DNA from 2 places in the Ensifer sp. 2TAB8 genome. Region 2 is predicted to be linked to the other one. Evidence: predicted binding sites of a transcription regulator. Region 2 holds the regulator's gene; the other holds the start of a gene.
What was found. The regulator PhoB, encoded in region 2, activates phosphate uptake and scavenging genes when phosphate is short. The targets are predictions, from matches to a motif close to TGTCATNNANCTGTCAT.
Positions count from the first base shown of each region.

Region 1: phnC (phosphonate ABC transporter ATP-binding protein) is a predicted target of PhoB. The motif match lies at 4,258-4,274, and genes of this name have one in related genera.

Region 1 covers NZ_JBFRGB010000024.1:8,782-20,685, reverse strand. The annotation lists gene AB4Z53_RS28060 (GNAT family N-acetyltransferase) at 1-319, shown strand, start outside; gene phnE (phosphonate ABC transporter, permease protein PhnE) at 524-1,387, opposite strand; gene phnE (phosphonate ABC transporter, permease protein PhnE) at 1,384-2,298, opposite strand; gene phnD (phosphonate ABC transporter substrate-binding protein) at 2,375-3,286, opposite strand; gene phnC (phosphonate ABC transporter ATP-binding protein) at 3,343-4,164, opposite strand; gene AB4Z53_RS28035 (alpha-D-ribose 1-methylphosphonate 5-triphosphate diphosphatase) at 4,429-5,598, opposite strand; gene AB4Z53_RS28030 (phosphonate C-P lyase system protein PhnL) at 5,585-6,331, opposite strand; gene AB4Z53_RS28025 (ATP-binding cassette domain-containing protein) at 6,347-7,174, opposite strand; gene AB4Z53_RS28020 (alpha-D-ribose 1-methylphosphonate 5-phosphate C-P-lyase PhnJ) at 7,174-8,097, opposite strand; gene AB4Z53_RS28015 (carbon-phosphorus lyase complex subunit PhnI) at 8,094-9,191, opposite strand; gene phnH (phosphonate C-P lyase system protein PhnH) at 9,191-9,736, opposite strand; gene AB4Z53_RS28005 (phosphonate C-P lyase system protein PhnG) at 9,739-10,197, opposite strand; gene phnF (phosphonate metabolism transcriptional regulator PhnF) at 10,320-11,093, opposite strand; gene AB4Z53_RS27995 (transporter substrate-binding domain-containing protein) at 11,509-11,904, shown strand, end outside.
Region 2 covers NZ_JBFRGB010000001.1:619,957-631,860, forward strand. The annotation lists gene AB4Z53_RS03045 (transporter substrate-binding domain-containing protein) at 1-191, opposite strand, end outside; tRNA gene AB4Z53_RS03050 (tRNA-Gly) at 333-407, opposite strand; gene AB4Z53_RS03055 (2'-deoxycytidine 5'-triphosphate deaminase) at 490-1,587, opposite strand; SAM riboswitch at 1,662-1,740, shown strand; gene AB4Z53_RS03060 (O-succinylhomoserine sulfhydrylase) at 1,787-2,971, shown strand; gene apaG (Co2+/Mg2+ efflux protein ApaG) at 3,211-3,603, shown strand; gene AB4Z53_RS03070 (Hsp33 family molecular chaperone) at 3,688-4,677, opposite strand; gene argF (ornithine carbamoyltransferase) at 4,968-5,885, opposite strand; gene AB4Z53_RS03080 (aspartate aminotransferase family protein) at 5,990-7,189, opposite strand; gene AB4Z53_RS03085 (GcrA family cell cycle regulator) at 7,610-8,131, shown strand; gene phoB (phosphate regulon transcriptional regulator PhoB) at 8,201-8,884, opposite strand; gene phoU (phosphate signaling complex protein PhoU) at 9,135-9,848, opposite strand; gene pstB (phosphate ABC transporter ATP-binding protein PstB) at 9,899-10,714, opposite strand; gene pstA (phosphate ABC transporter permease PstA) at 10,728-11,904, opposite strand, start outside.

The sequences.
Region 1 (11,904 bases), on a different contig from region 2:
GCGGCCAGCCTACCGCTACACCGTCAAGCACTCGATCTATGTTCATCACGAGCATCACGGCCAAGGCGTCGGCCGCCTGCTCCTGCGCGGCCTCATCGACGCCTGTGCCGCGGCCGGCTTTCGCCAGATGATCGGCTATATCGACGCCGACAATGTCGCCTCGCTCACCCTGCATGAGCGATTCAATTTCGTGCGCGTCGGCCTGCTGCCCGGGATCGCCTACCGCTACGGACGCTGGGCCGACAGCGTCATGGTTCAGCGTTCGCTCGGCACAGGCTCGACGACGCCACCACCTCCCCCGCCCCTCTCCACGCGTTGACGATTCTGGGACCGATGGTCGGCGTCCCCGCAGACCGGCGGAGACCCCGTTGGGGCGACCAGGAGTCACCGCACCGGAAATCGGGACGCAACCTGCCGGTCTTCACGAATGCCTGATCGTTCAAATGGCTTTGGTTCAGGAGACGTCAATGCAAGCGTCGTATTTCGCCGGCGGCAAGCGTTGCCATGCGGACAACGCCTTCCTTCACCGCCCCGCAGCGCCCAGCCGACGCCGCAGTGACGCGGAGGCGAGGTCGATCAGATAGACCATGGCCACGATCAGGAAAATGATCGACCAGGCCTCTGGCCAACGAAAGGCATGCATGCGATCAGCAAGAAGGAAACCGATGCCGCCCGCCCCGACGACGCCGAGAATGGTGCCCGAGCGAACGTTGGATTCGAAATTGTAGAGGATGATCGAGAAAATGACCGGCAGAGCCTGCGGCACGATCCCATAGCGGATCGCCTGCAAAGTGCTGCCACCGGAAGCCTTCACACCATCGACCGGCTTGCGTGACGTATTCTCGATTGCTTCGGCAAACAGCTTGGCAAACGTGCCGATCTCGGAGACTGCGATCGCAAGGATTCCAGCCAGCGGACCGAGCCCGAAGGCACGAATGAACACCAGCGCCAGGATGATCTGCTCGACCGCACGCAGTGCATCGAATCCCCGGCGGGAAAACAGCCGCAGCCAACCGAACGGCATGATGTTCTTTGCGCCGAGCAGCGCGAGCGGCAGCGAAACGGCAGCGCCAAGCAAGGTGCCAAGGAATGCCATCACGATCGTCTGGCCAAGCCCCTCCAGCACTTCGCTCCACTCCACCCAGGTCGTCCAGACGTGTGGGGGGAACATGAAGGCAATGATGCCGCCGAGCCGCGACAGCCCTTCTGCAAACCGGGCTGGCGTCGCATCGAAAGCAACCGCGCTAAAGGCGAACGGGATCAACAGCGAGACAACGATGATCCAGGGCGCAAGGCGGCGGATGAGCGGCCGTTCGAATGCGCCACGCAACCGAGCTTTGGCGTCCTTGACCATGTTCGTTTCGAGAGGAAGGTCCGCGTCGCTCATGCCCAATGCTCCGTGATGCCGATGATGCGGTGACGCAGGCGTTCGCTCAGGAAATCGATAACGGTCACACTGACCAGGATGATGACGAACAGCGCCGAAAGGTCCGTGTATTCCTGCAGCGACATGGCCGTGCGGATCTCCTGACCAAGACCGCCAGCGCCGACATACCCGATGATCGACGATGAGCGGACATTGATCTCGAAGCGCAGGAGCGTGTAGCTGATGACGTTCGGAATGACCTGCGGCACGGCGCCGTATCGCATTTGCTGCAACCAGCTTCCGCCGGAGGCCTTGATGCCATCGAGCGGGCGCATGTCTATATTCTCGTTGACCTCGCAATAGAGCTTGCCCAGCGAACCGCATGCATGCAGGCCGATGGCAAGCACCCCTGCAAGCGGGCCAACCCCGAAGCAAAAGACGAAGATCAACGCCCAGACCAGTTCAGGCACGGTCCGGATGATCTCGAGATAGCGGCGGACGGCGATCGACAGCCATCCGGCCGGGCTCAGGTTACGAGCGGCAAGAAAACTCAGAACGAAGCCGCCGCAGACGCCCAGAACGGTGGCCGCATAGGCGATCAGGATCGTCTCCCAGAGCAACGCGAGCCAGGTTTTCCAGCGCCAGAACCATTCTGCAAGATCCGCACCAAGCGTCGAGAACCGCAAGGTCGGGATGGTTTTTTCCAGGTATTCCCCCAGCCGCGGCAAGCCGGCCCAGAGCTTCAACATCGCCACCCGCTCGCCCGAGGGCAAGGTGACTTCGGTGAAGGCGAAGAACCCGCCCAGGTAAGCCGAAACCACCACAAGGGCAGTGAACACCAGCGTCGAGGCAAGTTGAACCCGCCGCGCGCTTCTCCGCACCTCGCGGTATTCGGTCTCGAAATTTCGGATTGAAGGGGAGAGATCGCTCATGCGCTTGACCAATAATGCTCTATCAAGAAAGGCAGCACCGGAGCCTTCCGGTGCCGCCTCGTATCATCGGCAGTGATCAGCCCTGGCGGCGCTGCTTGCGCAGCCAGTCGCGCATTTCGACGATCCACTGATAGCGATCGTGGCTGACTTCGATGTAGCCGTCGGCGGTCTCGTCGCCGGAGGTGATCTCCTTGTAGACGGCCGGGTCGTTCTTAGGCAGCTCACGCAGAGCGGTCTTGACGGCCTCGATCATGTCGGTCGGCAGGTTCTTGCGTGCCGTTACCGGACCGTTGGTGATCTCCGGGGACTTCCAGATGTTGCAGATCTCGCCGGAGGGGATCATTCCCTTGGTCACCATGCGCTGCGGAATGCCGCTCTTCTCGGTATTGATGTAGGTCGCGGTCGCGTCAAACTGCTTGTTGAAGACGCCCATTACACCGGTTTCATGCGCGCCGGAGAAAGGCACGGCCGAAAAGTAGGTGGTCGGATCGATACCTTCCTTCACCAGGTTGAAATAGGGAACTGCGTAGCCGGAGGTCGAGTCCGGATCAGCAAAGGCCAGAACCTTTCCCTTCAGGTCAGCGAGCGACTTGTAGCCAGAATCGCAGCGCACGCTGATGACGGAGTAATACCCGCTGGCGCCTTCCTTATCGACCTGAGCCAGGATCGGTTCGACGCCGCCCTTGGTTTCGGTGTAGGCTGCTGCATAGGCCGACGAACCCAGGTTTGCGAATTCGATCTGGTCGGCGGCGAGCGCCTGGACCACGCCATCATAACTGCCGGCCGTAAAGATCTCGACCTTCACGCCGAGCTGCTTTTCAAGATAGGCCGTAAAGCCCTTGTAACGGGCGACACGATCCTTTTCATTTTCCGCTGACGTGATGCCGTAGCGGATGGTCTTGTATTGCTGTTTCCATTCCTGCGCATGCGCGGAACCCGAAAGCGCAAACACGGCCGTTGCGGCCATCGTCATGAGGACGTTCTTCATCATAGTTCTCCGGGGATGGATCACGGCTCGGCGCCATTGCCGAAGCCGAGGGGAAATCAGGCCACGGCCATCTGCTTCTCATGCTGATCGGCAAGGGAAGGAATGGCGGTCCATGTCACGGCTTCATCGATCGCGGAATCGGCATCGTCGAAACCGTAAACGGCGTTGAGGCGTTCGCGCGTCAGATCGTGCGGCCGTCCCTCGAACACGACGCGGCCGGCCTTCATCGCAATAATGCGGTCGCAGTAGGCGCGGGCCGTGTCGAGTGTGTGCAGGTTGACGAGAACGGTGATCCCGTCCTCCCGATTGACCTTCCGTAACGCTTCCATGACGCGGGTGGCGTTGGCCGGATCGAGGGACGCGATCGGCTCGTCGGCCAGCATGATCTCCGGCCGCTGCACGAGCGCCTTCGCGATCGCCACGCGTTGCTGCTGGCCGCCTGACAGAGTGCCGGCCTTCTGGAAAGCCTGCGACAAGAGGTCGAGGCGATCAAGCGCCTGCACGGCCATCGCCTTCTCTTCCTCTGTAAACCGCTTGATGATCGTCGATACGACGCCCTGATGGGCCACTCGACCAATCAGCACGTTGGTCAGCACGTCCATGCGCTCTACCAGATTGAACTGCTGGAAGATCATCGCGCACGACGCTCGCCAAAGACGGAGGTCACGCCCTTTAAGCTTCGTGATATCGCGACCCCCAAACAGGATCTTGCCGTTCGTGGGTTCCACCAGCCTGTTGATCAGTCGAAGCAGCGTTGATTTTCCTGCTCCGCTTCGCCCGATCACCCCGACCATCTGACCGGGTTCGATCGTCACGGTCACGTCATCGACTGCATTCAGCTGCCCGAAAGACTTCTTCATCGAGTACAGTTCCAGCATATTCTTCACCCAAAAATGAAGCAATCACTTCGTCCAGTGCGAAATCGCGAAATCTCGCGCCTTTCTTCTGAAAGTCTTCAATACAGAACGCACATGACAAATGTATTATAACGTCTATTTTTTTGGAAAATGATTTTATACAACTCAACAATCATCCGATACATTCAAATGAATTTCGGTATTATTAGACTTTCATCCCAAAACAAAAAAAGCCGGGCATACTTGCCCGGCTTCCCTGAAACTTGCAGATGATCCTGTGGCCGATCACGCGGCCGCTTTGGCTCCCACCGTCACCGCGCCGTCCGACCACACCTTCCGGCCACCGCAGATGGTCGCACGAAGCCTCGGCATCCTGCCGCGTTCTGCAATGACCAAGTCTGCCCTCAGCCCCTCGCAAATGTGGCCACGATCCGTCATTCCGAGCGCGGCGGCAGGGTTGGCACTGGCAAGCGCTACGGACGCAGGCAATCCCCCCTCGCCCATCTCGCCAAGCGCCAGAACCGCGGGCAAGATCGCCGACGGGTGGTAGTCGCTGGCGAGAATGTCCAGCACACCGGCCGCGAAGGCCTCGCGGGCCGAGAGGTTGCCGGAGTAGGAAAGTCCGCGCAAGGCATTCGGAGCTCCCATCGCCGTCGCTAGGCCGCGCCGCCGCGCTTCGGCCGCGACTTCCAGCGTGATCGGGAATTCACTGATCGCCGCACCGAGACCGTGCAAAAGCGCCACCTTTTCCAAGGTGTCGTCATCGTGAGAGGCAACGACGACGCCCCGCGCACGTGCCAGTTCGGCCAGACCGCTGACGACATGCATGGCATCGCCGTGCGTCTCCCGTTCGGCAATGCGCTGTTTGACCATTTCGACGGCCGTGGCGTAGTCGATCTTCTTGGTCTTGGCCATGTTGCGGGTGTGGATTTCAAGGTCGCGGTACTGGCCCTGCCCGGGTGTATGGTCCATCAGCGAGATCAGTCCGAGAGAGCCGCTATCCATCAGCTTTTCGGCAACGGCGACCGCCGATGGAAATGTGACTTCGAAGCGGGCATGAACCCGATGGTCGACGAGCAGCTCGCTGCGCATCGAAGCCAGCGCCTCGATGATGGCAATGGTGTTCTCCAGCGAACGGACGTGGCCGTAAGTCGCTGGCGTGAAGGCCAGCGCCGCGTAAGCCGTGGTAATGCCGTTGGCCGCGAGCTTCTTGTCGAGGTCATAGATACCGAGTTCGAGCGGCATGCGGACGTTGGCGCGCGGCTCAACCTCCTTCTCGATCATGTCACCATGAATATCGATAAACCCGGGCAGCAAAAGCCGCCCTTCCCCGTCGATATCCGCATTGGCCACCGGCCTTTCGTGGATTTCGGCAATCACCCCATCTTCGATCCTCAACGAACCCCGTTCGATGACACGGTCCCTGAGAACGATCTCGAAGTCACTCAGCCACATCGTCTGCCTCATCTGCAATCCTGATCGTTTCCAAATGTATTTCCCGATCGATCAGACCGGCGACATCTTCCGGATGATGGAAGACCCCGATCATCGCCACGCCCGCGGCCTTGAGTTCAGTCAGCCGCTCGACGAGCGCGCGTCGGGCCGTGCGGTCGAGGGAAGCGGTCGGCTCATCCAGCAGCAAAAGCCGTTGCGGCAGGATCAGCGCCCTCGCAAGGTTCACCTTCTGCTGTTCGCCGCCCGAAAATGTCGAGGGATAGGCCAGCCAGAGCTGCGGCTTCACCCCGAATGCGGCGAGCCAGCGGCGGGCTTCCGCCAGTGCTTCTGCATGCGACGTCCCGGCAAGCCGCAACGGTTCAGCCACCAGCTCCTCCGCCGCAACGCGCGGTCGGGCATTGAGAAACTGCGTGACGAAGCCGATTTCCCGACGGCGAAGAAGCGCCACGTCGACGTCTGCGGCCGACGCCAGATCAATGACGCCTTCCTTCGTGTGATAGTAAGCGTGCCCCGCGCGCGGCAGGTAGGACCGATAGAGCGTGCGAAGCAGTGTAGACTTACCGGCCCCGTTTTCGCCCCTCAGCAGAATGAACTCGCCTTCGCCGAGCTCGAAGGCGATCTGTTCAAAGGCAAAAAGGGTGCGCTTCAGATGATGCATCTGGAAGTGCTTCGACAGGCCCTCGACGCGCAGTACAGGAGCCAGCATCGGCGTGGCGGACGTATGGATATTCATCTTCCAGTCCCCCACTCAAAGCTTCGCGTGAACGAGTTGCTGTGTGTAGGCGTGCTGCGGATCCTGAAAAATCTGGTCAGCAAGCCCCTGTTCCACAACCTCGCCCCGGCGCATCACCATAACGCGGTCCGCCATTGTCCGTATGACACCCAGGTCGTGCGAGACGAGAACCATGGTGATGGCCCGGTCGCGCTGCAGCTTCTTGAGTGTATCGAGAACGAGTGCCTGGACGCTGACATCGAGGCCCGTAGTCGGTTCATCGAGAAGCAACAGTGCCGGTTCGAGCGCGATCGCCTTTGCAAGCTGAACGCGCTGCTGCATCCCGCCGGAAAGCTCGACGGGACGCGCATCCATGCGCGCCAGCGGGAACTCGGATGCTTCCAGCGCTTCCCTGGCGCGGGCCCGAAGGGCTGCAAAGTTGCGCTCCCCGGCAATCAGCAGCCGCTCGGCGACATTGCCGCTGCTGCTGTTGTTCATCAGCAGTCCGAGATGCGGGTTTTGATAGACGATACCGATATGGAGCGCCCGCAGTATCCGCCGCTGGAAACGGTCGAGGCCGAAGAGATTGCCGTCATCACGACCTGGCAATGCCAGATGATAGGTGCCTTTGTCGGGCGTATCTTCAAGGTTCATCATGCGCAGCAACGTCGATTTTCCTGAACCGGATTCACCGACGATGCCGAGCACCTCACCCGGATAGACCGTGACATCCACGTCGACCAATGCTCTGACATCACCGAAGCTGCGGCTGATGCCGCGCATGCTCAGGATCGGATCTGCCGTCATCAGCCGTGGCGGCTGGTATTGAATGGCCGGCTGGCCATCGAAGAATGTGGAGGGCATCAGTCCATCCTTCCATTGTTGTACCAGGTTGCGCCGATGTTCACCGGCTCCCCTTCAGATTTGCGTATGTTCTTGATGCCGAAATAGCTGTCGGACAGTTCATAGCGGGACGTGCCGTCTTCCTGCGGAAGCTCGTTCATGAAGAAGCCGGTGACCTCGCTGCGGTGGCAGGTCTTGTCCTGATGATCCTCGACGCGATAGGGAACATCGTCGAAGACGAGCGGCTCGACGCTGGTGTAAGGCGGCACGGCGAAGATGCGTTTCTCGCGACCGGCCGACAGGATCGTCAAATGGTCGGCCTGATCGAGCTTCGGCACGTCCCAGCGCGGAATGGGTGACGGCGTCATCACGTAGCGGCCGTTGACCATGCTCGGATAGCTCGATCCCTGCATGATGCGCCCGGATCTGACGAGCTGCTCGTAGAGCACCAGCCAGAGCTGGCCATAGTCGGCGTCCCCATGCATTTCGCGCGCGGTCGACATGTCCGGCTGGACGGGCCGCAGCGGCTCCGGATTGGGGACTTGCAGGACGAGGATCTGATCCTCGCGCATCTTCTCCTCGGGAATGCGATGCCGGGACTGGATGAGCGTCGCCTCCTCGGTATCGCTCGTCTCGGTGGCGCCCCCCACCTTGCCGAGGAACTTGCGGATGCTGCTCGCATTGACGGAATCGTCGGCACCCTGATCGATGACCTTCACCACCGAATCCGGTTTCAGGAGCGTCAGCGTCACCTGCAAGCCACCCGTTCCCCAGCCACGGGCGATCGGCACGTCGCGGCTGGCATAGGGGACCTGGTAGCCGGGAACGGCGATCGCCTTCAGAAGGCGTCGACGGATTTCCCGCTTGGCAGATTCGTCGAGGAAGCCGTAGTTGAAAGCCGCCCAAGGCTTTGTCAGTTCCTTCAGTTTAGCGTTGGACTTCACGACACGACCTCATCTTCTCTTGCCTCGTTTTCCGTCTTCGATTTGACCTTCGCCGTCGCTTGCGCGCGGTCGGCCGTAACCCGGCGCAGCGCGTCGAGGCTCGACTGGAAGGTGACGTAGTGCGGCAGCTTGAAGTGAATGCAGAACCCGGAGCTTTCCACCGGTTCCGTGTGATAGAGCACGAACTCCTCGTTGGAGGCCGGATGTGGATTGGGCTGGTTGGAAGCAAGGTCGAGGGTCGCAGCAGCGATCACCTTCACCTCGTTCCAACCGAAGGTCGCCGAGAAGCCGAGCTCGAGGCCAGTGGCAGCCTTCGAGATCACCTCCGTCTGACTGACCCTGATGCGGCCAGCGGAAAAGACTGTGCCGCGCGGATGCCGCATGCGCACCGGTGCTTCGGCAAGCCGCAGCTCGTTGACGGTCGGGTGCACCGAACCATAGCCGCGCATGGTGGCGTAACCGAGTGCGAGCGTGCCGCCGGTATCGGCGCGGGCAAGCGACTGAAGCTTGTGAGCGCGACTTGCCGGGAACAGCAGCGGTTCGCGGGTAACGTCGGGAATTTCCTCCGGCTGTACCGGCTCTGTCGGATGATCCGGTATCAGCCCCTGCATCTTCTGCCAGGCGGCCAGCGACGGCTGCGTGGCCGGCGCAGGTTTCATGGCATCCTCGACACCCGGTGCTGCATAGTCCTCACCGCCCAGAACGCCGACCTCCAGGAGGCGATGCGAGTAGTCGAGCGTCGGACCGAGGATCTGTCCCCCCGGAATATCCTTGAAGGCCGCAGAAATGCGCCGCACCGTGAACAGATCCGGCTGCTCGACCGGCTCGGCCACGGCAAGCCGTGGCTGCGTGGTGCGATAGGCGCGCAAAAGCAGCACCGCCTCGTAAAGATCTCCACCGGACTGCGCCAGGGCCAAGGCCGCCAGGTCCGGCTCGTAGAAGGAAGCTTCACCCATGACGCGGTCGACCAGGTATGGCAGACCATCGCGCACGGCATCGACCCGCGCCTTGGTGATCGTGCCGAGGTCTTCCCGGTAGAGCCGTTCGGATTGCTCGATGGCGCGCTCACCGCCCCTTGTTGCCACATAGGCCATCACAGCACCTCGATTTTGGTTGAGCGGGGAATGCCGATCAGCCGGTCACCATCCAGAAGAAAGAGATCCCAGCCGAGTGGATAACGGAGCGACTTCGCGCGCATGGACCAGAAAGACGGATGAATACCGTCAACCTCGATCGTCAGGGTGTCACGAACGCCGGGGCCGGACAGGCGCAAGGCCTGACCGGAACCGAAACGGGCGGTCGCAAAAAGCGTCGCGGCTTCGTCCGGGTAGGACAACGAACCGATCTTCAGCGCGGCAAGCGCTGCCACGCCTGTCTCCGCATCAATGGGCGCGAAGACGTAGTCGGCTTTGTCGATCGCAGCAGGTTTTGAACCCGTCAGAGTGATCAGGTCCGAAAGTGCTCTGTCGGTTTCGGCGTGGAAACTGCATTCGCGGTCGATCAGGCTTTCGGCAACGGCATTGAAACCAGCGGCCGGAAGGCGCCGTTCGATACCGGGGCGGGCGATCCCCCACATCAGTTCCTCGAAGACTGCATTGGTGCGAACGTCGTCAACGGTCGGTGTGATGGCGAGCGTCATGATCAGAAGGTCTCCATCTCTACGCGTGTAGCCTCGACCTTGCGCAGCCGCGCCCGGTCGGCCTCATCCTGTTGCGCGCGTTCCGCATCGAGGCAGGCAAGAATCTGTTCGCGGGAAAGCCCGGCGGCAATTGCCGCATCGATCACGGCGACGCTCATGGCATGCTCGAGATCGCGGCCCACAACGGCGCCATATCCTTCGACACCGTGCGAGGGCACGCGAATATGCGCCTCCGCCATCAGCACTTCACCCAGATGGAAGGCTGTGCTGCGAACCGTATCAACGAAGGGCAGCATGGCCAGCCCTGTGCGATTGACGAGGACCGAAACCTCGCCCAGCGCATCCAGCACCTGTTCGGCGCAGTTCTTGATAGGGTCCGGTCGTCCCGCAGCCAGAATGCTCAGGATTTCGTCATGGCGGTAATGGCCGATAACTCTGTCCGTTTCTCTCACGTCGCTCATCGTTCTTTCTCTGATAGACCTCGAATTTCGCGGGAGTACCCTCCACCAAGGCAAAGACGTCGGAGGTGCTCCCACCCCTTTTTCGCCGAACGCAAACCGCTGCGGCATTTGCTGGTATCGCTTCAGGTATCCCCGCCCTCGTCGGCGGGTTGCTCGTCGTAATCGACAACGAACTGGATACGCTCGCCCGCCCACACGACTTCCGAGTAGCCGATAGGATTGCCGGCCATATCGACGTCGACCTTCTGGACGACGAGCACCGGCTGCTCCTCCAATTGCGCGAGCAGGCGCGCTTCCTCGCCGATCGGCAGGCGGGTGAAGATCATGGTGCGATGGCGCAGATAGTCGGGAATGCCGAAGTCCCTGTAGATCTCGGTCACTGAAACGCCCTGGCCACGGCGGATATGCATGTTCGGGAAGCGCGCCACCGGGTGGTAGGCGCGACTGACAGTGATCGGCACGTCGTCGGCAAAACCGCGACGCACGATCATATAGACCGCATCGCCCTCGGCGATGCGCAGCGAAGATGCGACCACCGGCGGTGCCGCTATCTCAAGCTCCTCGACCGGCTGGCCGGAGGGAACGCGGCCCTGCTCCTTCAAGTTCCTGCTGAACCGGGTCCGTCGCGCGATGTTGTAGCGGATGACGGATTGCTCCTCCACGAAGGAGCCCCGCCCCTGCTCCACCCGCACCTTTCCGGCCGCAGCGAGTTCGGCTATCGCGCGGCGAACCGTATGCCGACCGACGCCGAAGCGCTCCATCATCTCCGTCTCGGTCGGCAACCGGGCACCCGCCGCAAGAGCGCCGGACGCGATATCCCGATTGAGCTGTTCCTCGACGGTTTGCCATTGGCCCCATTTGGATCGGACCGCGATATCCTCAGTCATCTTTATCATTCGAATGACTCCTGAATTCATTCGGATGACACGATGTGTAACAGCCCAGAGTGACAGTTGTGTGTAACTCGAACAGGCTTTCCCTCGCAGCGATCACTGGCTGATGGGCAACGGAGTAGCGTTCCATCTTTTCAGACGGTTGGCATATCCTCGATCTTGGTTCGGCCCCTTTGGCTAGGTCCCTCGTGGCGTTACAGCCGGCGCATATCTGGCCGACCGCCTGCATGCCCAACGGCGCGAACCCGAACCGCTGAGCAAGCGGTCCTCCTCCGCCACTCACTCGGTCGAGCCCCGATAGTCGACGCAATACTATTCTGTCCCGTCGACTACCCCGTTGACAGCAGGAAAGACCGCTTCTACCTTACACATGTATACAGGTATAGCTGTCTTTACCTGATTGAGGAGGGGAAACATCATGCTTCGGTCTTATCTCGCGGCAGCGCTCACCTGCGCCGCCGGTCTTGCCATTACGTCCCAGGCTCAGGCGGGTCCGGTTTTTGATGAGGTGGTCTCTGGCGGCAAGCTCGTCTGCCTGGTCAGCCCCAGTGCGCCGGGCTTTTCCGTGCCCGACAGCGCCGGCGTCTTCCAGGGCTTCAATGCCGATTTCTGCCGCATGGCGGCCGCCGCCATCCTCGGCGATGCGAGCAAGGCGGATATCCGCGGCATCGGCTTTTCCGACTCGCTGAAGAGCCTGGTCTCCCGGCAAGCGCACATGGCTTCCCGCTCGGTCACGGAAACCGGAACGCGCTCGGCCGATCCCGGCCTCGCCTTCGTCGCGACCACATTTTATGACGGCCAAGGCTTCATGGTG
Region 2 (11,904 bases):
CCGGACTGGTCGATGAAATTGAACGGTGGAAAGTCCACCGTCGTCAGGAAACGCAGACGCGCCAGACCCGTGAGATCGGGCTTGGCGATGCGTTCGCGCGCATCGAACAGGATCGGCAGATCCTTCGGCTGCGCCGCCAACGGCGTTGCGATCAAGGACGCGCAGAGAGCGAACAGGGAAAGAAATCTCATGGGCAGCGGGCCGGCATGTCTCATGTGGCAGGGGCGGCCCTTAGAACCGCGGGATGATTCATCGAGCGGTAAAGTAACCGTCCGCAAGGCAACTGGCCATAGGCCTCGCGCGAACGCGGCAAGAGAGGCTTCAGGAAGAATTGGAGCGGGTGATCGGGATCGAACCGACGACATCAAGCTTGGGAAGCTGGCGTTCTACCACTGAACTACACCCGCGATGCCTGCGAAATTTCCCGAACCGAGACGATCTGTCAAGGACCCTTGCGCGGTATCGCACGAGGGTCCCACGCAAAATCTCCTACTCGGCGCGGAAATGCTTCGAAAGCTTGAGGCCTTGCGCCTGGTAGTTGGAGCCGACGCCGAGACCATAGAGGCCCTCGGGCCGTTCCAGCATGTGTTCATAGACGAGGCGGCCGACGATCTGCCCGTGCTCGAGGATGAACGGCACCTCATGGCTGCGCACCTCCAACACCGCGCGGCTGCCGGTGCCGCCGGCCGAGGCATGGCCGAAGCCCGGATCGAAGAAGCCCGCATAGTGCACGCGGAACTCACCCACCAACGGATCGAACGGCGTCATCTCGGCGGCATAGAGCGGCGGGACATGCACTGCCTCGCGCGAGACAAGGATGTAGAACTCGTCCGGATCGAGGATCAGTTCGTCGCGTCCACGGCTATAGAGCGGCTCCCAGAAGTCGAAGATCGCGTGCTGCGCCTTCTTGTCGACGTCGATGACCGCGGTATGGTGCTTGCCGCGGTAGCCGATCAGGCCGTCCGGGCCAGTGCCCTTGAGGTCGATCGACAGCGCAATGCCGCCACCGCTGACATTCGGGCGCTCACTCGCCACGAGAACGTCGCTCTCGTGCAGCGCCACCAGCGCTTGCTCCGACAGCAGCGATTGGCCCACGCGGAAGCGGATCTGAGACAGGCGCGAGCCACGGCGAACGACGATCGGGAAGGTGCGCGGGCTGATTTCGAGATAGAGCGGGCCGCTGTAGCCGGCTGGGATCTTGTCGAATTCCTGGGCGCGATCGGTGATGACGCGGGTGAAGATGTCGAGACGGCCGGTCGAGCTCTTCGGATTGGCCGAAGCCGACATGTCCGAAGGCAGCGCCAGGCTTTCCATCAACGGCACGATGTAGACGCAACCGGTCTCCAGCACTGCGCCATCGGTGAGATCAACCACGTGCAGCTTCAGGCGGTCGAGCTTGTCCGCGACCAGGTGTGACGGGCCTGGCATGAAGCTCGCGCGGACGCGGAAGGCCTTGGCGCCAAGACGCAGGTCGAGGCTCGCCGGCTGGATCTGATCGGCGTCCAACGGCCTCTCGCTCTTCAGGCGCCCCGTTTCGAACAGCGCGGCAATCGCGCGGTCGGCCAAAATCCCAGTGTCGCGGCCCATTGCAGTCCTCTTTTCAGTTGCGAGACAAAACCAAACTCCGGGAATTGACGCAAGCGCACCCTAGCAGTATTGAAGCTTTATCCCGTGGTGATTTGGCCGGTCGGCTTGCAGCCACGTTAAACAAGTAGCTAAAAAGGCCGGGTGTCAAAACCGGCCCGTTTACGCGGCCGGTTTTTTTGTTTTTGAAGGTGATCGTCCCATGAGCAAGAACTGGCGCCCGGCAACCCAACTCGTCCACGGCGGAACCACCCGCTCCCAGCATGGCGAAACGTCCGAGGCAATCTTCCTCACCCAGGGCTTTGTCTACGAGACGTCGGAAGCTGCGGAAGCCCGTTTCAAGGGCGAGACCGAAGGCTTTATCTACGCCCGCTACGGCAGCCCCACCAACGACATGTTCGAAAAGCGCATGTGCATGCTGGAAGGCGCTGAAGACGCGCGCGCCACGGCATCGGGCATGGCCGCCGTCACCGCCGCCATCCTCTGCCAGCTGAGGGCCGGCGATCACATCGTCGCTGCCCGCGCCCTCTTCGGTTCCTGCCGCTGGGTGGTCGAGACGCTGGCACCGAAATACGGCATCGAATGCACGCTGGTCGACGGTCGTGATCTCAAGAACTGGGAAAAGGCGATCCAGAAGAACACCAAGGTCTTCTTCCTAGAAAGCCCGACGAACCCGACGCTCGAAGTCATTGACATCGCCGGCGTCGCGAAGCTCGCCAACCAGATCGGCGCCAAGGTCGTCGTCGACAACGTCTTTGCAACGCCGCTGTTCCAGAAGCCGCTGGAACTCGGCGCCCATATCGTCGTCTATTCCGCGACCAAGCACATCGACGGCCAGGGCCGGTGCCTGGGCGGCGTCGTGCTGTCCGACAAGGACTGGATCAACGAGAACCTGCACGACTACTTCCGCCACACCGGGCCGGCCATGTCGCCGTTCAACGCCTGGACGCTGCTGAAGGGCATCGAAACCCTGCCGCTGCGCGTCAAGCAGCAGACGGAAACGGCCCGCCGCGTCGCCGATTTCCTCGCCGAGCAGCCGCAGGTGGCCAAGGTCATCTATCCCGGCCGCAAGGATCACCCGCAGGCCGACATCATCGCCAAGCAGATGACCGGCGGCTCGACGCTCGTCGCCTTCGAACTGAAGGGCGGCAAGGATGCAGCCTTCGCGCTGCAGAACGCGCTTGAAATCGTCCGCATCTCCAACAACCTCGGAGACAGCAAGAGCCTGATCACCCATCCGGCAACGACCACGCACAAGAACCTCACCGACGAGGCCCGCGAGGAGCTTGGCATTTCCGCCGGCACCGTGCGCTTCTCGGCAGGGATCGAGGACAGCGACGACGTGGTGGAAGATTTCGCCCGCGCGCTCAAGGCTGTCAAAGCCTGAGGCAACGAAAGATACGGCCGCCGCGACAGGACGGCGGCCGTCGATCCCCCGCGGCGCTCATGCTGCTGCAGCGCTGCCATCCCAGGTGGCGTCACCTGCGGGATCGAGAGGGCCCAAACAGCCGATCGGGATTCTCGCAAGCCATTGCCCAGGAATGGGTATGCACAATCTTGCCGTTATTCTTGACGAAACCATCTTGCTGTAGAATACCCTGAAAGACCTGAAGCAAGGTGTTGCCCATGTATCGCGCTTTGACCCGCGACATAGAAGTTACGGTGGAGCCGTACTATCTCGAAGAGCAGTCGGATCCCGATGACGGCCGCTATGTCTGGGGCTATCGCATCGTCATCTCGAACCATTCGGACGCAGCCGTCCGGTTGATGACCCGCTACTGGCATATCACCGATGAGAATGGGCAGGTCGACGAGGTCAGCGGCCCCGGCGTGATCGGCGAACAGCCGCTGCTCAATCCCGGCGACACCTATGAATATTCGTCGGGCTGCCCGCTGGATACGCCGTCGGGCGTGATGTTCGGCCACTACAGCATGGAAGCGGAAGGCGGAGAGACCTTCAACGTGGCCATTCCCGCCTTCTCGCTCGATTCACCCGGGCTCGTGCGCACCCTGAACTAATTCCAGGATTAAGTGGGAGGCGCTTTTCCGTCCGGAATTGCGCCCTTCAAATAGCGACCCCGGCCAAATGACCGGAGGCGCCCGCTACTGCGGACGCACTTCGCTTGCTTCGAAACGGTAGGTGGTGGAGCAGAACTCGCAAGTCACCTTCACAACGCCATCCTCGAGGGTGCTTTCGAGATCGTCCGCTTCCAGATTGGCGAGCACGGAACGAAGCTTCTCGCGCGAGCAGCTGCAACGGTCAAAGACCGCCTGCGGCTCATAGACGCGAACGCCGCGTTCGTGGAACAGCCGGTAGAGCAGCCGTTCGGTTCCGACCATCGGGTCCGTCAGCTCGTCGGCATCGATCGTTTCGACCATCACCTTGGCTTCCGCCCAGAGATCGTCATCCTCGAAGACGTTTTCGCCATCATCGCCGTCGCCGCCGGACAGGTCGGGCTGGCGCATGCGCTCAGGCGCTTCCGGCAGGAACTGGGCGACCATGCCGCCGGCACGCCAACGGTGGCGCGGCTTGCCGTTTTCGTCACGGTCGAGCAGTTCAGCAACACCGAGCCGGACCTTCGTCGGAATCTGCTCCGACTGGCGGAAATAAACGCCGGCGATTTCTTCCAGCGTGGCGCCGTCCAGCGCGACGATGCCCTGGTAGCGCTGAGTGTGAGCGCCCTGGTCTATGGTAAAGGCGAGCACGCCCTTTCCGAGCAGCTCATGCGAGCGGGTGCGACCATCCTTCTCGGCAACGGCCAGCGCGTCGGCATCATAGCGGGCATAGGCACGCACACGGTCGGGCGTCGAGAAATCCGCAACCACCAGATCGACTGGACCGTCGCCTTTTGTCTGGACGATCAGCTTGCCTTCAAACTTCAGCGACGTGCCGAGCAGAACCGTGAGAACGACGGTCTCGGCAACAAGCCGCGCGACCGGCAGCGGATAATTGTGGCGCTCCAAAATAGCGTCGAGCATCGGGCCGAGCTGTACGGCACGGCCACGCACATCGAGGCCTTCCACCTGGAAAGGCACGACGTGATCGTCACCGGCGAAGTCGAACTCACCAAGCCCTGGCGTCATGTCAGTCATGTCTTGCTCCTTGCATCAGCCAACTGCGTTGCGCCAGGGACATTCCTATCCCTCGGCGCAACGTGCCCGCTGTCTCAATTGATCCCGCGATGAACGGATTGTCCACCGGGCATGTGCCGTTCGCCATTGCGCCGCACACCACCCATGGCAGTCAGCGCTTCACTGTTGCCAGGAGCGCCCCGCTTGCCGCCTAGATCGTGTCGAGCAGCCGCAATGTCAATAGCCGCCCACGCGCCTAGCAAAGCGCTGCCCCATCGGCCGGCCGCGCAGCGCTCATCCCTGCAAGCCGCTTAGACGAGGCCCATGCACCAGGCGATGATCGACTTCTGCGCATGCAGACGGTTTTCCGCCTCATCGAAGACCACAGACTGCGGGCCATCGATCACCTCGTCGGTTACCTCTTCGCCGCGGTGCGCCGGAAGGCAGTGCATGAACAGCGCATCGGAGGCCGCACGCTTCATCAGCTCCTCGTTGACCTGATAGGGCTGGAAGACGTTGTGACCGCGGGCGCGGTGTTCCTGGTTCATCGACACCCAGGTGTCGGTAACGACGCAGTTGGCATTGGCGACAGCCTGCTCGGCATCATGACACAGCAGGATCTCGCCGCCGTTGTTACGAGCCCAGTTCAGGATCTTGTCCTGCGGCTCGGAACCGAGCGGCACAGCCATGTTCATGCGATAGCCGAAACGGGCGGAGCCTTCGATCAGCGAGTGCAGCACATTGTTGCCGTCACCGGTCCAGGCGATCGTCTTGCCCTTCACCGATCCGCGATGCTCTTCGAAGGTCATGATATCGGCCATGATCTGGCAAGGATGCGTATCGTCGGTCAGGCCGTTGATAACAGGCACTGTCGCATGCTCGGCCAGCTCCAGAAGACGACGATGGTCGGTGGTGCGGATCATGATCGCGTCGACATAGCGCGACAGGACCTTGGCGGTGTCGCCGATCGTCTCGGCGCGGCCGAGCTGCATTTCGGTGCCCGAAAGAAACAGGGTCTCGCCGCCCAGCTGGCGCATGCCAACGTCAAAGGAGACGCGTGTACGGGTCGACGGCTTTTCGAAGATCATCGCCAGCATCTTGCCGGCGAGCGGCTTCTCGGCGGTTCCTGCCTTGGTCGCCGCCTTTCGGACGCGGGCATCGTCAATGATCGTCCGGAGATCGGCGGCCGTCATGGCCGAAAGATCGAGAAAATGTCTGGTGCCTGCCATCGTACTCGGTTCCTGTCTGAAAAATCGATCCCTGGTGCGCCACGCATTCCGCGTGAACGCACGAAGATCATTCTAACACCCTGTGTCGGCGTCGGTCCTATCCGTTAAGCGGCAGCGTTGCCGCCGGCCTTGCGCACTGCCTCGGCAGCGCGCTCGATGCGTGCGAGACCCTCGCGCGCTTCCTCCGCCGTCACCGTCAGCGGCGGCAGCAGGCGCAATACGTTGTCGCCGGCCGGTACGGCCAGGAGCTTCTCGGCGCGGATTTCCTTCAGGAGATCGGCCGAGGGACCCTTCACCTTGATGCCCAGCATCAGGCCATCGCCGCGGATGTCCTCAATGACATCCGGGAAGCGGTCCTTCAGCGAGGCAAGGCCCTGGCGGAACACGAGCGCGACATCCCGCACATGGCCGAGGAAACCGTCCGCGAGGATGACGTCGAGCACGGCGTTGCCGACGGCCATGGCCAACGGGTTGCCGCCATAGGTGGAGCCATGCGTGCCAGCCACCATGCCGGCAGCCGCTTCTTCCGTCGCAAGGCAAGCGCCGAGCGGGAAACCGCCGCCGATGCCCTTGGCCACGGCCATGATATCCGGGCGGATACCCCACCATTCATGGGCGAACAGCTTGCCGGTACGGCCGACGCCGGTCTGAACCTCGTCAAGGATCAGGAGCAGGCCGAACTCGTCGCAGAGCGCGCGCAATTCCTGCATGAACTCCTTGGTCGCCGGACGGATGCCGCCCTCGCCCTGGATCGGTTCGATCAGGATCGCAGCGGTCTCCTCGGTGATCGCATTCTTGACGGCTGCGATGTCACCAAACGGAACCTGGTAGAACCCCGGCGCCTTCGGCCCGAAACCTTCGATGTATTTCTGTTGGCCGCCGGCGGCGATCGTCGCGATCGTGCGGCCGTGGAAGGCACCCTCGAAGGTGATGACGTGAAACTTCTCGGGCTGCCCCTTGGCGAAGTGATAGCGCCGCGCCGTCTTGATCGCGCATTCCAGCGCTTCCGCACCGGAATTGGTGAAGAAGACCCGATCGGCAAAGGTGACGGCCGCCAGGCGACGCCCAAGGCTTTCCTGGCCAGGAACCTCGTACAGGTTGGAAAGGTGCCAGACCTTCTCGGCCTGCGCCTTCAGTGCCTCGACGAGGTGCGGATGCGCATGACCAAGCGAGTTCACGGCAACGCCGGCAGCGAAGTCGAGGTAGCGCGAGCCATCTTCGGCAATCAGCCAGACGCCCTCTCCTCGCTCGAAACGCAACGGCGCGCGCATGTAGGTGTCATAAAGCGGCGTGGTTGCAGTCATGCGAGGCTCTCCTTACTCCAGTCGACATCGATCCCGCGGCTTCGTGCGACCCGATAAAAATCAAAAATGCCGCCTTGCGGCGGCGCAGGCACTATTCCCATTTCGCACTGCAATGTCAACAAAACCAAGCCTTGCAGCGCGATGACAAGGCCCGTTTCCCTGCGGCGAAAAAATCAGTCGGAAGGGCTTGCAAAAATGCAACGCTGATCGAGCAAGTTGGGGAAAACTACGAATTCGATTCGGCTCGATTCCCCGGACTCTTGCCACGGAGTCCGACGGTCAGTACGTTAACATTCAATTACTAGACGCATGCGGCGGACCTAGTCACCAAAAGAGTTATCGCGTTTGCAACCTCGGGGTTCAGCCGGGGTGCGGTGAGGGATTCTGCCATCCCCAACGCTGAGAACGGAGAGTGCAGAGATGAACTGGACTGACGAGCGGGTGGAGAAACTGAAGAAGCTTTGGTCCGAGGGCCTGAGCGCTAGCCAGATCGCGGCACAGCTCGGCGGTGTCAGCCGTAACGCTGTCATCGGCAAGGTTCATCGCCTGAGCCTCCCGGGACGCGCCAAGGCTGGCGGCAGCACCACCGCTGCGGCCCGTCCGAAGCGGCCGACCTCGGCCCCGCGCGCACCGAACTACGCCGCGCGCGTTGCGACCCGCACCGTTGCCCGTCCGTCCGGCGCCACGGTTCTCAAGGAAGAGATCGAAGTCGATCTCGTGGCCGAGCAGGATTTCAGCATCAGCACCGACGTGGTCGTGCCGATGTCGCGCCGCCTCGAGCTGACCCAGCTCACCGAGCGCACCTGCAAGTGGCCGATCGGCGACCCGCTGAAGGAAGAGTTTCACTTCTGCGGCAATGACTCGCCGGAGTCCTCGCCCTATTGCAGCTTCCATGCACGGCTTGCTTACCAGCCCTCGGCCGAGCGTCGACGGATGCGCTAAGGCGCCGCACGGGAACAAAAGGAAAAGGGGCCGATCGGCCCCTTTTTTATTGGCTTCAATTTGCCATTCTCAGCTTTCGAGCGAGTATCCGGCGCCGCGGACCGTGCGAATGACGTCGGGCATGGTCGAGAAGTTCAACGCCTTGCGCAGGCGGCCGACATGGACGTCGACGGTACGCTCATCGACATAGATGTCATGGCCCCAGACGCCGTCCAGGAGCTGCGAGCGCGAGAAGACGCGGCCCGGAGAGGACATCAGGAACTCCAGCAGGCGGAACTCCGTCGGCCCCAGGCGAACTTCGCGGCTACGGCGATGAACGCGATGGGTTTCCCGGTCGAGCTCGATATCGCCGCAGCGCAGCAACGTCGAGAGCACTTCAGGCTTCGCCCGGCGCAGCATCGCCTTGACGCGAGCCATCAGCTCCGGCGTCGAGAACGGCTTGACCACATAGTCGTCTGCCCCGGTCGCTAGACCACGAACGCGCTCGCTCTCTTCGCCGCGCGCCGTCAGCATGATGATCGGCAGTCGCTCCGTTTCCGGGCGTTGGCGCAGCCGACGGCACAGCTCGATGCCGGAGACGCCAGGCAGCATCCAGTCGAGGATGAGGAGATCGGGCAGACGTTCCTGAAGCCGGATCTCTGCCTCGTCACCCCTGAGGATCGTATCGACGTCGAAGCCTTCCGCTTCCAGATTGTAACGCAGCAGGACGCTCAGCGCCTCTTCGTCCTCGACCACGGCGATTTTTGGCAACATCAGGTAACCACTCCTTACCGTGAGCGCCGTGCGGGTCCAGTGGACCGACCGGCGCTCAGACACTCTAAATCTGGAGCACAACCGCCGTTTTCAAAGGCGGTGCGAAAGCCGCGTGCTTCAGATACAGGAATTCGGGGCCGCGACCGAAGCCGCGACCGGATGATATTCATGGGGCATGCATTGCGAACGCGCGTTCGGCGCTAGAAGGGATGGGGAAGAGTATATGTAACTCCCCTCGTCCCGCTCTAACCTAGTCGTTGACCGAGCCCAACGTCGACGTGTTGTCATCCTTCGGACGCTCGCCTTCCGYCTGGGCACCCGTAGCCATGTAGTAGATCGTCTCGGCGATGTTGGTCGCGTGGTCACCGATACGCTCGATGTTCTTGGCGCAGAACAGAAGATGTGTGCAGGGCGTGATGTTGCGCGGATCTTCCATCATGTAGGTCAGCAATTCGCGGAACAGCGAGGTGTAGATCGCATCGATCTCCTCGTCGCGCTCACGGATGCTGTTGGCCTTTTCCGGCGAGCGCGAGGCATACACGTCGAGCACTTCCTTGAGCTGCACCAGCGCGAGCTCGGCGAGGTGCTCGAGACCGCGGGCGAGCTTGCGCGGGATGCCGGAACCGGCAACCGCGATCACGCGCTTGGCGGTGTTCTTGCCGAGGTCGCCGACACGCTCCAGATCGGAGGCGATGCGGATCGACCCCATGATCTCGCGAAGGTCGGCGGCGACCGGCTGGCGCTTGGCGATCGTGACGATCGCCTTCTCGCCGATCTGGCGCTCGGCATCGTCGAGGACGGTGTCGTCCGAGATCACCTTCTGCGCGAGAGCCAGGTCGGAATTGACCAGGGCGCGAACGGATTCGGCGACCATCTGCTCTGCGAGACCGCCCATCTCCGAGATGCGGCGCGTCAGGTACTTCAGTTCTTCGTCATAGGCGGACATGATATGCATGGACATGATCGTCGATCCTTACAGGCGCTTTCCAGTTACTGTTGCAGCCTTATGCGGCCTCAGCCGAAGCGGCCCATGATGTAATCCTGGGTGCGCTGGTCATCCGGATTGGTGAACATCTTGTCGGTGTCGTTCTCCTCGACGAGATTGCCGAGGTGGAACATGGCGGTGCGCTGCGAAACGCGGGCGGCCTGCTGCATCGAGTGGGTCACGATGACGATCGTGAAGTTCGTGCGCAGTTCGTGAATGAGTTCTTCGACCTTGGCGGTCGCGATCGGGTCAAGCGCCGAGCAGGGCTCGTCCATCAGGATGACTTCGGGGCTGACGGCGACGGCACGGGCGATGCAGAGGCGCTGCTGCTGACCACCGGAAAGCCCGGTGCCGGGCTCCTGCAGGCGGTCCTTGACCTCGTTCCACAGACCGGCCTTCTGCAGGCTAGTCTCGACGATCTCGTCGAAATCCGCCTTGGTGCGGGCAAGTCCATGGATACGCGGACCGTAGGCCACGTTGTCGTAGATCGACTTCGGGAACGGGTTCGGCTTTTGGAAGACCATGCCGACGCGAGCGCGCAGTTCAACGACGTCGATGGTCGGATCGTAGATGTCGTCCTCATCGAGCGTGATCCTGCCGGTGACGCGGCAGTTCTCGATGGTGTCGTTCATGCGGTTCAGCGTGCGCAGGAAGGTCGACTTGCCGCAACCGGACGGGCCGATCAGCGCCGTCACCGTGTTTTCCCGGATGTTGAGGTTGACGTCGAAAAGCGCGCGCTTCTCGCCGTAATAGACCGACACATCCTTGCCGATCATCTTGTAGGGCACAGTGTTCATTTTCTGATCCAAGGCCTTCTCGACGGCTGCTTCTGACATGATGTTCATAGTAATTACCTCACTACCAACGGCGCTCAAAGCGACGTCGCAACAGAATGGCGCCAAGGTTCATGACGACGAGGAAGATGAGAAGGATGATGATCGCGCCAGAGGTGCGCTCGACGAAGGCGCGTTCCGCCTCGTTGGCCCACATGTAGATCTGCACCGGCAGCGCGGTCGACGGTTCCATCGGCGAACCGGGGAAATCGACCACGAAGGCGACCATGCCGATCAGGAGCAGCGGCGCGGTTTCGCCAAGCGCATGGGCGAGACCGATGATGGTGCCGGTCAGAATGCCCGGCATTGCCAGCGGCAGCACGTGGTGGAAGATGGTCTGCATCTTCGAGGCACCGAGGCCGAGTGCCGCCGAGCGGATCGACGGGGGAACCGCCTTCAAGGCCGCGCGGGTGGCGATGATGATCGTCGGCAGGGTCATCAGCGTCAGCACGAAACCGCCGACGACAGCTGCCGAGCGCGGCATGCCGGCAAAGTTGATGAAGACGGCGAGGCCCAGCAGACCGTAGACGATCGACGGAACTGCCGCGAGGTTGTTGATGTTAACCTCGATCAGGTCGGTAAGCCGGTTCTTCGGCGCGAACTCTTCGAGATAGATCGAGGCGGCGACGCCGATCGGCAGCGACAGCACGAGCACGATCAGCATCATGTAGAACGAGCCGAGGGCAGCAACGCCGACGCCTGCCGCTTCAGGACGGCTGGAGGCACCGAAGGTGAAGATGCCGGTGTTGAAGCTCTTCTTCAGGATGCCGGCGCTTGCAAGCTCGTTCATCCAGGTGACCTGCTGGTCCTTGACCTTGCGCTTGCTCTCGTCGACCTTGAGGTCGATCTGACCCTTGTTGGCGGAGTCGATATTGGCTTCAGCCAGGAGCGTGACCGGAACGGTCTTGCCGATGATGGATGGATCAGCCACGACCATATCGCGCAGCAGCGTACGGGAGCTCGCAGAGACCATGTCGGTCGCCTGCTTGACGAGCGGACGCTTGGTCGCGTCGATGCCGAGCTGCTTGACGAGCGCGTCGCGCACCAGCAGCGGATAGTTGGCAGTCATCAGAACCTTGCTGTCGGTCGTGCGTTCGCCGTTGGGGTCGATGACCTTTTCCGTGAACTCGATCGGCAGCGTGATCGTCGTCTGCTGGAATGCGGTGTAGCCGTTGGAAATGACGGTCCACAGCAGCAGCGCC